2 regions of the Fictibacillus sp. B-59209 genome follow, and region 2 is predicted to be linked to the other one. Evidence: riboswitches for the same ligand, from Rfam matches in the RefSeq annotation. Region 2 holds a riboswitch; the other holds the start of a gene.
What was found. A riboswitch is a leader RNA that binds a small molecule or an ion and turns the genes downstream of it on or off. The one in region 2 is predicted to bind ZMP and ZTP.
Positions count from the first base shown of each region.

Region 1 (8,064 bases), on a different contig from region 2:
ACAACTCCACTCCTATAGCCCAGTCGTTCGCATCAGACACCTGTCTTCTGACATGCCAGGCTTTCTCGCGCAGCGGGATGATGATCAGGATGTCCTGATCATCAATAAATACATGAGCAGAAGCAGCTAAATGCCTGCTGTTAAAATAGTTGAAATTTTGCAGGGCAGTGGAGCCTTCATTTCCAGTATCATGGGCAATCGCGTACCTCGGTATTCTGTTGCCGCCAGGCCTGTGCCTCCACTTTTTATCAATCAGCATAGAAGTGATACTGTAACGATTCCCGATCAAACCTATCCCTCATTTCCTTTTTACCTATAAGTAGGCAAAAAAAAACAAAAGGAGCTGCCTTTACAGACAACTCCTCCGCCTTAATTCGCTGCGAACACCCACACCCAGTAGATGATTCCTGCGAGAAAACCAATTCCAAGCAGCAAAAACCATAATGTACTGTTTTTCATCTTCCAACCTCATTCTTATTTCATTTCCACTTCGAGGGTACCATATTGGAAACGAGAAAAGAAGTTCCAAAACAGGAAAATTTGTGTCAATAACAGATAAATGTTTGAGTAAATGGCCGCCACAGTATACTATATTTAATAGAAGCGTCAATATTGAACTAAACGTAGAATAGGTGAATGATATGAGTGATAAACGCACGGAATCTATTGCAGAGCTCGAAACCAGCTTCCAAACCGTCTTTCGGACATTCAGGAAAGACATCAATGACCTTTTTTCTGATGATGTCCCCTCCAATGAGTTCGGAGTACTGAATCTGTTAAAAGATAAAGATTTCCTTACTGCATCTGAACTGGCAGCAGAAATGAAGGTGTCTTCAAGCCACATTACCGGAGTAACAGACCGTCTAATAAAAAAAGGTATGATCACAAGAGAACGTTCGGTTACTGACCGAAGAATCGTATACGTTAAAATAACAGAAAAAGGCCATTCTGTTGCAGAAAAACTGGCTTCCATCCGCCGGGGCTATTTCAGAGAAAAGTTCTCCGGGCTCTCTGATGAGGAAATGGAAAGAATGATAGACTATTTAAACCGAATGATTTAGTCTTAGAAATGGCAAAAACACTTAACCAACAAGTGTTTTTGCCTTTTTCAGTGCAGAGATTTTAAATTCAAATTCTTTTCCGCACCTTTAGAAAGACGAACCTAGGCTTCGAACGCATTGCAGCATTCTTTCTCTCTCTGATTCGGGAGACTGGATTACGTTGCCAAAATAGATGGATCGCTTGACCTCCATTCCGCAAAATTCAAAAATACTATGATCCCGCGCGAGATTCATTGCATAATGCATACCGTTCTTTTCGTAGATCTCAGAAGGCGTTCCAGTCGTGCAGATTGAAACTGCAGATTTTCCTTTTAACTGCGGAATGGGTTCTTCTCCATCCAGTTCATAAGCAAATCCATAGCTGAATACCCTGTCGATATACCCTTTTAGCAACGCAGGCATGCCTCCCCACCAGACCGGATAGATGAGCGTAAGGCAGTCACACCAGGTAAGCAGCTCCTGTTCTTTTTTTATATCAGTGCTGTACATATAAGCCAGGGACTGTTCATATTCCTCCTGTGTCAGAACCGGCTGAAATCCAGAAGAATACAGATTTCTGACAGCCACTGTGTGCCCGCTCCTCTTTAATTCCTCTGTATAAGTCTCCAGCAAAGCCATGTTGAAACTTTCTTTAGATGGGTGGCAGTACAGTATGACATGATTCATCTAATCTCTCCTTCCTACATTGACACGTATACGACACTTCCATTATTGTTGAAACCAGATAAAGCAGAGTAAAAACCCGCCGAGGGCGGCGGGTTTTGTTTCATATTAGATGAGAAATAAAGATCGACGCAGTCCCAAAATAGACAAGCAATGAAAAAATATCGTTGAGTGTTGTAATCAGCGGCCCTGAAGCGACGGCTGGGTCGACGTTAAAACGATATAAAAGAAGCGGAATCAGCGTTCCTGCAAGGGTTCCAATAATAAGAGTCAAAAACAGCGAGCTTCCAACCACCAATCCCAAAATGGCATTTCCCTGCCAGAAAAAAGCAACGAGTGCGATAAGAATTCCGCAGGTAGTGCCAATGATCAGCCCGACTCCAAATTCACGGAGGATGAGGCGCCAGACGACCTTTTTATCGATGTCATTGGAAACAAGCCCACGGACCACGACAGCGAGTGATTGTGTACCCGTATTTCCGGTCATTCCAGCGATCATCGGCATGAAGAATGCGAGCGATACGACCTTTGACAGCGTATCCTCAAAAGCAGAAATAATACTTCCGGAGATAATACCGATGAACAGGAGCAAGATCAGCCACGGAAGCCGGCGGTAAGAAGCAACGAAGGCACTGGTGTTAAAATCAATGGATTTTCCCGAAGCTGATAGCTTTTCAATATCCTCATTCGCTTCTTCGATCAAAACATCAAGCACATCGTCTACCGTTACGATTCCAAGCAAAACATCATTATCGTCCACTACCGGAACAGCAATGAAATCGTATTTTTCAATCGTGCGGGCCACTTCCTCCTGGTCCATGTCAGCAGCAACAGAGATGACCCGGGTAAACATGATGTCTTCAATCCGGTCGTTGAGGTCTCCAAGCAGCAGATCACGATAGGAAACGACGCCGGCGAGCTGCTTTTCTTCATTGATGACATACAAATAATAAATATTTTCAGCAAATCCGGCGAACGTCTTCAGTTTATCGACCGCATCGCGAACTGTAAACATCTGCGGGATCCAGACGAACCGATTGGTCATAATCCCGCCAGCGGTGTCGGCAGGATATTGCATGAGTGATTGGACCGTACGGGATTCATCCGCCTTCATGGATGCTAGAAAATCCTGAATCTCTTCAAATGAGAAATTACTTAGCAAGTCCGCCAGGTCATCGTTTTCCATCTCATTCATGATATGGGATGATCGTTCGACTCCTAATTTATGAAGAATCTCGATCTGAAAATGGCTGTCCAGTTCCTGAATGAGAGAAGCAAGCTGCCTTGTTGTCAGGAACGTAAGAAATTTATGCCGGTGTTTCTCCGGCAGCGTCTTATAGACTTCCGCGATGTCGTATGGGTGCAGTTCGTCCATTAATTCCTGGAACTCTTTCTTTCGAAGTTCTTTTAAACTTTTTATAACAAAAAGCAGGATCTGATTTTCCGTCATTTCCTTGAACACGAATGTCACCCCCTTGATATCGTTCTTATTATATAAGAATCTCCAAGAAACTGCGAATGCAACATTGATTTTTAAAAACGTGTTCTGCTGTATTGAATCTGTGGGAAAACTTGATGTATAATGAAAGCAACATAAGAAATAAGAGGGCAGCAACTGACGAGAACGTGTGGAATTGACCACAAGGAAGCTGCATTTTTTTAACCTAAAAAGCCGTTCGTCTGGGCAAAGGTAAGGAATCACTGTGTATATTCCTTGCCTTTTTTCTATTCTCAGGAGGTAATTGGATGGAAAACAAGCTAATACTCGATGGCACCCGTGTCGCAGCAGAAATTAAAGAACAGTTAAAAGAAAGAGTTTCGTCATTAACCAGCCAAGGCACCACACCGTGTCTGGCAACTGTTTTAGTAGGAGAAGACCCTTCTTCTGCTACATACGTGAAAATGAAAGGCAACGCTTGTGAAAAGCTAGGGATCCTATCAAAAAGGATTCATCTTTCAGCAGAGATCACCACGGAAGATCTATTAAACACTATCCATGAATTGAATCAGGATGAGAACGTGCATGGCATCCTTCTTCAGCATCCTGTACCTTCCCATATTGATGAAAGAGCCGCGTTTGAAGCGATCGACATTGAAAAGGATGTGGATGGCGTAACGAGCTGGGGATTTGGACAGACTTCGTTCGGATTTGGCAGCTATCCATCCTGTACGCCTGCAGCCATTATGGCCATTATGGATTACTATGACATTTCGATTGAAGGCAAGCACGCTGTCGTTGTCGGCAGGAGCCCTATACTCGGCAAACCGGTTTCCATGCTGCTCCTTAACCGAAACGCTACCGTAACCACCTGTCATTCCTACACTCAAAATTTGGATGAGATCATAAAACAGGCCGATATTGTCGTAGCGGCGGTAGGAAAGCCTAAGTTCATCCAAGGAGATTGGATCAAGCGAGGGGCCGTTGTCATGGACGCCGGCTATAATCCGGGCAACATTGGCGATGCTGATTACGAAGAATGCGAGAAAAATGCCGGAGCCATCACCCCTGTTCCAGGCGGTGTCGGTCCAGTCACTATCGCTATGCTGCTGAAACATACAGTGGATGCAGCTGAGAAAAAAAATGGAGAATAAGTAAAATAGAAAAAACTGATCCGTGAATTTTCGCGGATCAGTTTTTTTGTGGACCGCTTAGAGCCGCCTAGTTAACCATAATGGTGTTTTGGCGGGTATTTTCTTCGTATCGGCGTGTAAATGCTCTATTTTCGCGGGTATTTTCATCTTAAACAAAGCAATAGCTGAGTGTATGCTTTTCAGGCATACAACAGTATGAAATCTCCCGACTCAGATGGACATATTCACTTACTGAAGTTTCATAAGATAAAAAAACACTAGGAACCAGTGCTTTTCCAGCCAGTTCCTCGTGTTTTTATCTTTTTATTTACATTGCATATTATTGAGCAGTCAGAATGAGCGGACCTTCTTTTGTTATGGCAATCGTATGCTCATATTGAGTGGATAGCGAGCCATCAAACGTACGGGCGGTCCATCCGTCATTATCTATTTTCACATAGCGTTTGCCTGTGTTCAGCATCGGCTCGATCGTAAGGACCATTCCTTCTTTTAAGAGGGTGCCTGTTCCTTTTGTACCGGCGTGCGGCACTTGAGGATCCTCATGCATCACCCGTCCGATCCCATGTCCGATAAACTCGCGGACGACTGAAAGCCCTTCTCCTTCTGCATACTGCTGGATGGCATGAGAGATGTCTCCGATCCGGTTGCCAATCACAGCTTTTTCAATGCCGAGATAAAGTGATTTTTCGGTGGCCTCCATCAGATGGCGCGCTATTTCAGATACTTCCCCTACAGTATACGACCACGCGGAATCAGCAAGCCAGCCGTTTAATTTCACGACCATGTCAATCGTCACGATGTCTCCTGATTTCAGTTTCTTCTTGTTCGGAAATCCGTGGCAGATGACATCGTTCACAGAAGCACAAGTGGCAAAAGGATATCCCTGATAACCTTTTTGTTCAGGAGTTGCTCCGTGTTCTTTAAGAAACCTCTCCACAAAAGCATCAATTTCAAGTGTTGAAATACCCGGCTTGATGAGTTTCTTGATCTCTTTATGGCAATTCGCCAGCAGCTGTCCGGCTTTGTGCATTTGTTCAATATCTCTTTTTGACTTATAAGTAATCATGCGTATCCTTTCCCATCCTGCAAATAAGTAAGGTGTAAACTTACTATATTCTTTGTTTATCTATTTGTTCCCAGCAAACTTGCTAAAAACAGCGCAAGGCGCAAATCAATGGTTGATTTACGCCTGATGGCTTTGTTTCATTCTCGATTCGACAACTTTTCCGCCAAGCCAGAGGACTAAGATGCCAAATACCGTGAGCCCTAGTTTCAATGGATTTTTTATCACATCCAAAAAATCATAGCCGATGAAGGAGATGATGGCGATCATTACGAGCTTCCCAAGAGATACGGATAAAATGAATGTCTTTTGGTTGATCCGGGACAAACCGGCAATGACATTGATCAAAGCAGAAGGCGTAAATGGAAAACAGTAGATGAGGAAGAGTGTGCCGAAACCACGGCGTTCCATCCATCCCAGCAGCTTTTCAATCTTATGATGCTTTGTAATAAAATGAAGAAATCTTTGCTGGCCCAATTTCCGTACCAAAAAGAACACAATCAGCGAACCGATTACTGCGCCCAGCCAGGAAAAGAGGGCTCCCATCCAGAATCCGTAGGCCGCAGCGTTTCCAGCTACGATAATGAACAGCGGCAATACGGGAATAATGGCCTCAAGCAGCGGGAGAAGCACGCCGGGCAAGAAGCCTAAATCCCGGTATTGCTCTAAAAAATGCAGTATGTTTTCCTGCGAAAGATAAGTTTTCCACTCACTCCAATTCATAGCCCGGTCTCCCTTCTATATAGCTATCATCGTTTCCATTTCAGCCTTTATTTAATCTCATTATGCCCATCTAAATTATCGCCAAAATTAGACAGACTTTTCACCTAGTTTACCATATTCACTCAATTAGTCCTAGTAAACACGCAACAAAAAAAACCATCCATTCTGAAGTGACCCCAAAAAGTTAGACAGCTTTTTGGGGTCACTTCAGAACGAACGGATAGTTTTTTTGCTATCTTATTTCATTAGTGCTTCGTATACCTGCAGATCGAGTTCTTTTGCCTTTTCCGCGTTCGTGGTCTTTTCATACTCCGGTTCCTGAACAATCTTTGCTCCCCAGAACATACTTTCAAAGACATGATCGATCACCACTTCAATCTTGGCAAGTTTTAGTGGCACACCTTCCATTTTTTCCTCAAGAACAGCAGCTTTCCCATTGATGGAATACACGCTCTCCAATCCGACAATGGTTAAGACAACCTGTGGATTCTTCTTAATGTTAGCCACAATTCTCGAGTTGTTCGTTACTGTAAACCTGATTCTTTTTTCGTCACAGCTTTTTACCCATGATATGGCAGAAATTCCTGGGGCCTTCGTTTCTGCATCTACCGTACCGAGCAGCACAAGTTTCTCCCCCTGCAGATATTCAAAAAGTTCTGTGGAAAGCTGAGCAGGTATTTCCGGTTTGGCCATTTGAAAGTGCTCCCTTCTTCATCCGAGAATTTTTATGTACCATTTTATCTTCTCATAAACTGGTTTGGTAAGTAACGGATACAGCAAGAAATTTCAAAAAAACTGTCATAAGATAACTACTCTTATGACAGCTCTTCTCTATTTCCACGCTGTATCATGTCACAAAATCAGGTTTTTGCTGAGCAAGGACAGCTTTAGACTGTCCGACAGGCAAGCCGCTCTCCTGCTGAATAAATTCCGTTGCTTCTTCAAACCAGCTGTCAGGTGCCTTATGCCCCCAGAACGTCTGGCGCCGGGGGTCATTAATATCCCATTTAACCGGCTCAAAATCAGGGTCGCACGTTAAATAGTCTCCATTATATAGTTCCAGCCGGTTTCCATCAGGATCCCGAATATAGAGGAAAAAGGCGTTCGATAAACCATGGCGCCCAGGTCCCCTCTCGATACAATCGGCATATCCCATGCTTGCCAGCACATCACAAGAATGAATAAGGCTCATGGGATCAGAAAGCCAGAAACCGATATGATGCAGACGGGGCCCCTCTCCGTTCATAAAGGCGATGTCGTGGACAGATGGTTTGCGATGGAGCCAGGCAGCCCATGTTCTGTCGTCCTCTGTAGCCGTATACTCTGAACAGCGGAAGCCAAGTTCATCAGTATAAAAAGCGACAGCCTTCTCCACATCAGGTACCATGCAGTTAACATGGTCAATCCTCTGGATACGTGCTCCCTTGTATAGATCGTACTTTTGCAGGCAGCGTTCCACCGTTTCCATTTTTGAAAAGAATTCAAGCGGCATACCAGAAGGATCTGTTGCCTTAAGAACGCGGCCCAGCGCTCTTTGCTTACCCTCCTCCTCCCACTGCGTAAAAAGATTTCTTCCTTTGAAAAGTCTCTCAATCTTCTCAAGATCTTCTTCATGCCAAACTTTATAGCCGATGGAATGGACACCTGGCTGATCCGCTTTCTTCAGTACGAGGCAATGATGACAGTGTTCTTCCAGGCCCCTTAAATAAATGTGCTGTCCGTCGCTGTCCGTCTCAATAAAGCCTAACGCATTGACATAGAAATCTCGGGAAGCGTTCAAGTCGGTCACGTTCATGACTATCCGGGCCACTCGAATGATATTAAAGTCCATAAAGCACCTCCTTAAATACGAGCATAGTTGTGGTCGGCGGTTTTCACACGGCTCAAGAATTCCTGGACCATTTGTTTGTACGGTTCCTTGTTGAAGCCATCATAATAAATGTTGGACATGCGTGCGGGATC
Region 1 is NZ_JARMMC010000018.1:539,017-547,080, forward strand. It holds gene P4361_RS15565 (N-acetylmuramoyl-L-alanine amidase) at 1-289, opposite strand, end outside; gene P4361_RS15570 (MarR family winged helix-turn-helix transcriptional regulator) at 642-1,061, shown strand; gene P4361_RS15575 (NAD(P)H-dependent oxidoreductase) at 1,149-1,727, opposite strand; gene mgtE (magnesium transporter) at 1,828-3,186, opposite strand; ZMP/ZTP riboswitch at 3,326-3,417, shown strand; gene P4361_RS15585 (bifunctional 5,10-methylenetetrahydrofolate dehydrogenase/5,10-methenyltetrahydrofolate cyclohydrolase) at 3,471-4,316, shown strand; gene map (type I methionyl aminopeptidase) at 4,636-5,382, opposite strand; gene P4361_RS15595 (TVP38/TMEM64 family protein) at 5,500-6,102, opposite strand; gene P4361_RS15600 (pyridoxamine 5'-phosphate oxidase family protein) at 6,340-6,795, opposite strand; gene hpaD (3,4-dihydroxyphenylacetate 2,3-dioxygenase) at 6,950-7,933, opposite strand; gene hpaB (4-hydroxyphenylacetate 3-monooxygenase, oxygenase component) at 7,945-8,064, opposite strand, start outside.
Region 1: linked by a shared signal. The riboswitch ahead of P4361_RS15585 (bifunctional 5,10-methylenetetrahydrofolate dehydrogenase/5,10-methenyltetrahydrofolate cyclohydrolase) and the one ahead of P4361_RS11280 (phosphoglycerate dehydrogenase) in region 2 are both predicted to bind ZMP and ZTP.

Region 2 (8,064 bases):
CCAGCTTGTTTTTGTGTCAGCGACCATTTCAAAAAAATCAGAAGAGCTCGCAAAGGAATGGATGAATGAGCCTCTTTTCATAAAGGTTGAAAGGGATTCATCTGCCGCAAAAAAAGTACAGAATCTTTACCTGATTTCTGAAAGACGTGATAAAATAGATAATCTCAGGCGCATTATTCGACACCATTCGAACATGAAGGCTATCGTGTTTTTTGGTGATAGCATGCATCTTGAAGAGATTGCTGCAAAAATGGCTTACAGAGGTATAACCGTAGGGGTGATCTCTGGACAAGCGTCCAAACAAGAGCGGCAAAAAGTGATGAGAGAATTCCGTGCAAGTGATCATGCATTGCTTCTTTCAACAGATCTAGCTGCGCGCGGACTGGATATTAGCGGACTTACACACGTCATACATTTTGACCTAGCAGATTCAGAAAAACAATACATTCACCGTTCAGGAAGAACAGGCAGGATGGGCCAAGAGGGAACCATCATTTCTCTAGTGACCGAAAGAGAAGAGAACGTGCTCGTAAAATGGGCGAAGAAGATGAACACCCACCCTCAAAAAATGGTCTTTAAAAGAGATCAGCTCGTCCCGCAGTCGCATAGTACACAGCAAAAAACGGACAAAAAAAGGCCGCCCAAAAAGTCAGCACCACAGCGAACTCATAATTTTACAAAAAAGAAGGGGAAATAATTGCTGGAGAATGAAAAACTAATTTATAAAATCAATAAAATGGTGGAACGTTTTAACTTATCAGTTGATGTTCAGATCGAGGCCAAATATCCACTCGACCGAAATATCGGCGGGAAATATAATGCCGGAGATCATTCGATAACATTGTATCTGGAAGAAATTCAATCTCAGTGTCAGTGGATGTTTCCTGAACAGGATGTCATGCTGGAGTATGCCCTGGTCATCTTTGCTCATGAAGCGGGCCATGCTACAGATCCCTATTTGCAAAAGCTAGTGGAACTGTACGATGATACAGAAGATGAACTGAAAAAAAGAAAGATTGAACTGATAGTTGAAGTTCAGGCCTGGAAGATTGCGAAGGCCCTCGTCAGGGATGTGCCAGATGGACTCTTCAACAAAATAAAAAGGATTTCCTTGGAACATCATTATAAAGCGGTTTCTGTTCGCATGGATGATGCGGGTGTCGCTTAAAGCTCATATATAAAAGGTCCAGTGCTGATCAAACAGTACTGGACTTTTTTTGTGAGAATCTAACGTTTTTTATCGAATGAACATTTGGACCCAGGCACCATTGTAGTACCCGACGCCAATCTGGCTATACTTGCTGCTTAAAATGTTTTCACGGTGACCTGTACTGTTCATCCAGTCCTGCATCACCTGCTGGGGAGAACGTTGCCCTTCAGCGATGTTCTCACCGGCGGCTGTATATGAGATGCCGAATGTTTTCATCATGTCAAAAGGCGAGCCGTAAGTTGGTGAGGTGTGGGAGAAATAATTCCGTTCCACCATATCTTTTGCTTTGATCTGGGCGACATTGCTTAGTTTCTGGCTGAGAGTAAGCGGAGTGAGCCCTTGTTTGTTTCGTTCCTGGTTAACGAGGCTGGCCACTTCTTTGGCGTTAGCGCTTACATTAACATGCTGGCTTGGAGCCGACTGGCTGACAGTCTGACTTTCTGTTTTGTTGCTTGCTGGAAGCTCAATCGTTTGCCCGGGATATAGCAAGCTGGGATTCTTGACTTGCGGATTTTCCAGAATCAAAGATTGGATGCTTTGTCCATATTTTTTTGAGATGGTATAGAGAGTGTCTCCGAAGCGGACGGTATATAATGCTGAATGATCAGGAATATAAATGACTTGTCCAGGATAGATCATCGTTTGGTGCAATAGATTCATATTCATTATAGTTTTAACGCTTGTCTGATGGGTTTGAGCAATTTTATAGATGGAGTCTCCCGGCTTTGCAGTATATGGACTTGCTGCAAAAGCGGCAGTCGTCATACTCAGAAAAGCGGTAAGACTTAATGCGGCCGTTTTAAAAAACATAGTTCCTCCTTATTAAATGATTCTCACAATTCAAATATTCACACATCCAGTAAATGAAAACAACTGGGAATCAAAGGGAAATCGTTTTCATGATACAATCTGCCTTTTTGCAGTAAAATTTGTTATGATAGTTGAGTTGAAACTAAGCTAATGGAGTGAAAATTAATGAGTTACCAAGTGTTGCTGTTTTATAAATACATCACGATTCAAGATCCAGAGCAATTCGCTGCTGAGCATCTTGAATTCTGTAAATCGATAGGATTAATGGGAAGGATCCTTGTCGCAAATGAAGGGATCAACGGAACGGTATCTGGAACGACCGATCAAACGGGCTTATATATAGAGCATATGAAAAATGACAGCCGGTTTCACGATATCGTATTTAAGATCGAGCACTCTGAAACCCACGCATTTAAAAAGATGAAAGTTAAATTGAAAAGAGAGATTGTAAACCTAAACTTGGATGACGATGTTAACCCGAATGAGCTGACAGGCTATCATCTTGCGCCAAAAGATTTTTATGCAGCAATGCAGCAGGAGGATGTGGTTATACTCGATGCCAGAAACACCTATGAATATGACCTTGGTCATTTTAAAGGCGCCATCCGGCCTGATGTTGAAACGTTCAGAGATTTGCCAGACTGGATCAGGCGAAATTTCAGCCAGTACAAGGACAAGAAAGTGCTGACGTACTGTACGGGAGGCATACGGTGTGAAAAGTTTTCGGGCTTCTTATTAAAAGAAGGGTTTCAGGATGTCTCCCAATTAGAGGGCGGAATCATTTCCTATGGCTATGATGAAGAAGTGAAGGGAGACCTTTGGGACGGAAAATGCTATGTCTTTGATGAGCGCATATCAGTACCGGTCAACAGAGCAGGAACAGAAAAGGTAGTAGGCACATGCTATCATTGCGGCAAGCCCGAGGAACGCTATGTGAAGTGCGGCAATCCGGAATGCAACAAACACCTGCTCATGTGTGAAGAATGTGAGCACGAGCATAAGCGGGCATGCAGCACTCATTGCCGGGACCATAAGGACAACCGCTATGTAAAAGAAAACCGTTCGATTGAAGCCTAATTGAGTACCGGGTACCCTTTAATTTAGAGAGGGTACTTTTTTTTATACTGGAAGGCGTTTTCAATAGGTGTATAATATAGGCAGAGACATCAAGAAAGGTGTGTATTCAATGATTGATGTGGAATTCCCGGAAAATAAGCTTGAACTTCTGCCAGCTGTCTTCATCTTCATCATTTTTGTGATTCTGGCGTGGATGACGGTTAAATTTCTTAAACAGTTACATACAAAGGAACTGAAAAAAGCTGAAGCAGTAGAAGCTAGAATGAAAGAATTTGAACTTCAAAATAAGCATTAGTACGCATTAAAAACAGGCAGCCTGCCGGCTGCCTGTTTTTAATGCGTATTTACATGTTTTATTCAGCTGCCATATTCACAAGTTTTTTAGAAAGGCTTAGGAGTATAAGACCAAGGAAGATGGTAACTCCCCCGATGATCATGAATACTTCAAAGTATCCTAATGATTCTGTAGTAGAAGCCAATTGTCCGGCAAGGATGTTGGCAAAACCTGATCCAGCAAGCCAGACACCCATCATAAGGGAAGCCAATTTAACTGGAGCGAGTTTACTGGTCATGGACAAACCAACCGGCTGTAAGCAAAGCTCACCGATCGTATGGAGGAAATAAGTCAATACCATGAAGATCATGTTTGCTTTAACTGCTGAAGAATCGCCGGTTCCTGTTTGAATAAGAGCAGGAACAAGAACAGCAAAACCAGCACCAAGCAGCATCATACCAATTGCCATTTTCGTAGGAGTTGGCAGGTCTCCGCGTTTTGATTTTGATAATTTAACCCATAAGATAGAGATGATTGGAGCAAAGATTACGATAAACAATGGGTTAAGTGACTGGAACCAAGAAGTCGGAACCGTCCATCCAAATACTGAGCGGTCAATGAACTTGTCCGTATAAAGGGTTAACGAGCTTCCGGCTTGTTCAAAACCTGCCATGAAGAAGATAACAAAGAACGTCAGAATTACGATAACTTTCACTCTGTTTTTCTCTACTTTAGTAAGAGGTTTCTTTTTCACATTATCGCTGACAGTATTTTGAGCAGCTCCAACCGGCTTTTTGCCGATGTCGCCTAAGAATTTGTTTCCAAGAAAGTTGAATAGGAGCTGGCCGATAATCATTCCGATGGCCGCCGCTAAGAATCCAAATTTAAATCCGAAATGCTCAACACCATTAACTGTTGTTTTAAAGAAATCTTCAGCAAGAAATCCAACAATGAGTGGAGAGAAGAATGCACCAATGTTGATTCCCATATAGAAAATAGTGAACGCAGCATCTTTACGGGCATCTTTTTTAGAGTATAGATCACCAACAAGCGTAGAAATGTTTGGTTTAAAGAAGCCGTTTCCGATGATCAACAATGCAAGTCCAGCGAAGAATGCAGGTTTACTCTGATTGGCAAACAATACAAGGTTACCAAGCGCCATTGTGACACCGCCTATGGTAATCGCAAGTCTTTTGCCCAGGAATCGGTCTGTTATATATCCGCCTATCATTGGTGTGAAGTATACAGCACCGGTGAAGAATCCATAAATACTCATGGCCACGCTATCACTCATGCCTAGACCGCCGCTGATCAGCGATTTAGTCAAGTAAAGGACCAGAATGGCTCTCATGCCATAATAGCTGAACCTCTCCCACATTTCAGTGAAGAAGAGCAAGTATAATCCAGGTGGATGTTTCTTTTTTGTATGGAGCTGAATGTCCTGCTCCACTTTTACAGTTGCTTCCATCATGATGCCTCCAATTTGTTTAATCTATAAATATTTTAATTTACTAAATATTTAGTAGTCAATAACAATTAAATGGAAAAGCTATTATAATTCAATTGTGAAAATAATGAATATTTTCACAAAAAAGCGCTTTCCTTGATATCACTAAGGATTACGGCCTATGAAAAAATAACCAAGTGTGAAAAAGAAGGAGAAATTTTTTATGAAAATTGTCGTGATAGCTGACACCCATATGCCCAAAAAGTCCAAAAAGCTGCCTGAAAGGCTCCTGTGTGACCTGGAAACTGCCGACCTCATTATCCATGCTGGCGACTGGCATACGTTAGATTTATACAATGAGCTGCAATCCTATGCACCTGTCAAAGGAGTGACAGGAAATGTGGATGGACTGGAAATGAAAGAACTTCTAAGTGAGAAACTCATCCTTGAAATCAATGGATACAAAATAGGCATCGTTCATGGACATGGAAAGAAACAGACGACTGAGAAAAGAGCGATCACTGCTTTTCAGGATGAAAAAGTGGACTGCATCATTTTTGGCCACTCTCATATTCCTAAGAACTATATGTTCAATGAGATTCTTATGTTCAACCCAGGTTCACCAACTGATAAACGTAGAGAAAAATATTTTTCTCACGGCATCCTTACAATTGATCAGGAACTAAAAGCTAAGCATATCTTTTATAAAGATAAAATTTAACATCGTTAACTAATAAGCAGTTTATTCCTATTCTCGCCGAAATTCAAATATTGGGATTGAACGCCTAGAACTGAACCATAAAACCTTAAAATAGTTCCGATCATATAAAAAAGCCAACATTAAATGTTGGCACCTTTTCCGCTCAAGAGGGTTAACGGAAAAGCCTTAACATTAGTAGGGATTAAGAGAATTCGATAGTCTCTAAATAAAATGTTTGAATTTTTAATATACAGGTGTTGATAGCTGCCTGAAAATTTGTTAGTATAAAACAAATTAAAAGGCTATGTGTAACTGGCGAAACGCGGATAACCGCGAGGGAGCACATAGTGTCGCAGCCGTTCGCCTGGGCAGAGGTAAGGAGATTTTTTCCCTTACCTCTTTTCTGTTTATTTGAGGAAGTATAGGGTAATTCGTAAGTTTCCTGCTTTACTTTTGGTAATTTGATTAAAGAGGAAACCATCATAAAAAAGAGGAGAGAACAAAATGACGACAATCACGTTAGAAAAAGGAAAAACCATCAAAACCTTAAATAATATAGCGGAAAGCGGTCTGAAGGTATTCAACAAAGGTAACTATATTATAGACAACGACAGTGACAATCCTGAAGCGATCGTTGTTCGCAGCTTTAACATGCACTCTTTAACATTTGGAGATGAACTCAAAGCCATTGCGCGGGCTGGGGCGGGAGTTAATAATATTCCGGTTGAACTATGTACTGAGCAAGGAATTGTTGTTTTTAACACTCCTGGAGCTAATGCGAACGCGGTAAAAGAAATGGTACTGACATCATTAATGGCTTCATCCAGGAACCTTTTTGCCGGTGTAGAATGGACAAAGACTTTGGAAGGTGAAGGTGAACAAATACCAAAACTTGTAGAAGCAGGAAAGAAACAATTTCTTGGAAAAGAAATCAAGGGAAAAACGTTGGGTGTAATAGGTTTAGGTGCAATCGGTGCACTTGTAGCGAATGATGCGCTTGATTTAGACATGGATGTAATTGGGTTTGATCCGTTCATCTCCGTGGATACAGCCTGGAACCTGTCCCGCAATGTACAGCGCGCGATGACGCTTGAACAGTTATTTGCCGAATCAGATTATCTTACAGTACATGTTCCTTTAACGCCTGATACAAAAGAGATGTTTAATCAGAAAGCGTTCAATGTTATGAAACCGGGAGTCCATATATTAAATTTCTCTCGCGGAGAGCTTGTGAACGAAAAGGATATGGAAATCGCACTCGAAAATGGAATCGTCGGCCAATATATTACTGACTTTCCGAATGAAAATGTGCTGAAAATGAAAAATACTGTTCCGGTCCCACACCTTGGAGCTTCCACGAAAGAATCAGAGGAAAATTGTGCCATTATGGCGACCCGCCAGGTGAAGGAATTTTTAGAAACCGGAAACATCAGAAACTCCGTAAACTTTCCAAACGCTTCCCTTCCTTATACAGGAAAGCTGCGAGTGGCAGCTTTCCACGAAAACGTACCGAATATGGTGGGCCAGATCACACTGGCTGTATCAAGCTATAATTTGAACATCGCTGACATGGTTAACAGAAGCCGAGGAGGATACGCCTATACGATGATTGACATTGACAATAAGGTAAACGGCGAGGTAATCCCTGGTTTAGAAGATAAGATCAAAGAAATTGACGGCATCATTACAACGCGTGTGATCTAATAACAAATAAAATTGTAAAGAAAGCCTCAATTCCTTTAAGGAATTGAGGCTTTCTTTATATAGGTTCGCTATGAGCTTTATGAGAAGCCAATAAATAACGGTGCGTAAAAAATTCGAGGATTCCCAGAAAGACACTTGTTAAAAGAGCGCCAAACCAAGTAACAGAAGCTTCCCATTGAAAGTTTGAGGCATAATAGAGAATGATACAGGATACCGCCACATCAATGAATACACTGATCCAAAGAGCTCCTTTGCGAAGGACAAAGTATTCGACTGCGACTCCAAGAATTGCAAGCGTCATTCCCACCACAATGATTTGCCAATAACTCTCGAAATGTACACCTGGAAAGAAAAAAGCAGCGACGAATAAAACAATGGGAATCGTAATAAGTTTTATGATCAAACTGGTCATATTTAACCTCCTGTCTGCTGATATTGTAACCACGATCTTTTGTCTCAATTCAGCAAAAATGAAGCATACTAAACATCAGCTGAAAAAAGACAGGAGTGGAGGACATGCCAGAACTTCCAGAGATGGAGAATTACAGGATGGCGTTATCCCGCCAGTTGAAAGCAAAGCCAATTACACAGGTGGAGATCAACCGTAAAAAATCCATTAATAAAAAATCGGAGATCTTTGCAGCAGAATTGCAGGGAGCGGTGGTTACTGATATAAGAAGGCGGGCTAAGTATCTGATTTTTCAATTGAGCACCGGGAACGCACTGCTGCTCCATCTCATGCTCGGCGGGTGGATGTATATTGGAAATGATCAAGATAACCCTGATCGAACAAAGCAAGTCATTTTATCCTTCGGCGATAAAAGGCTTTATTTTATTGGGTT
Region 2 is NZ_JARMMC010000014.1:401,625-409,688, forward strand. It holds gene P4361_RS11245 (DEAD/DEAH box helicase) at 1-697, shown strand, start outside; gene P4361_RS11250 (hypothetical protein) at 698-1,168, shown strand; gene P4361_RS11255 (LysM peptidoglycan-binding domain-containing protein) at 1,238-2,020, opposite strand; gene P4361_RS11260 (rhodanese-related sulfurtransferase) at 2,186-3,097, shown strand; gene P4361_RS11265 (hypothetical protein) at 3,207-3,392, shown strand; gene P4361_RS11270 (peptide MFS transporter) at 3,451-4,839, opposite strand; gene P4361_RS11275 (metallophosphoesterase family protein) at 5,042-5,539, shown strand; ZMP/ZTP riboswitch at 5,817-5,895, shown strand; gene P4361_RS11280 (phosphoglycerate dehydrogenase) at 6,023-7,222, shown strand; gene P4361_RS11285 (DUF2512 family protein) at 7,278-7,634, opposite strand; gene mutM (bifunctional DNA-formamidopyrimidine glycosylase/DNA-(apurinic or apyrimidinic site) lyase) at 7,739-8,064, shown strand, end outside.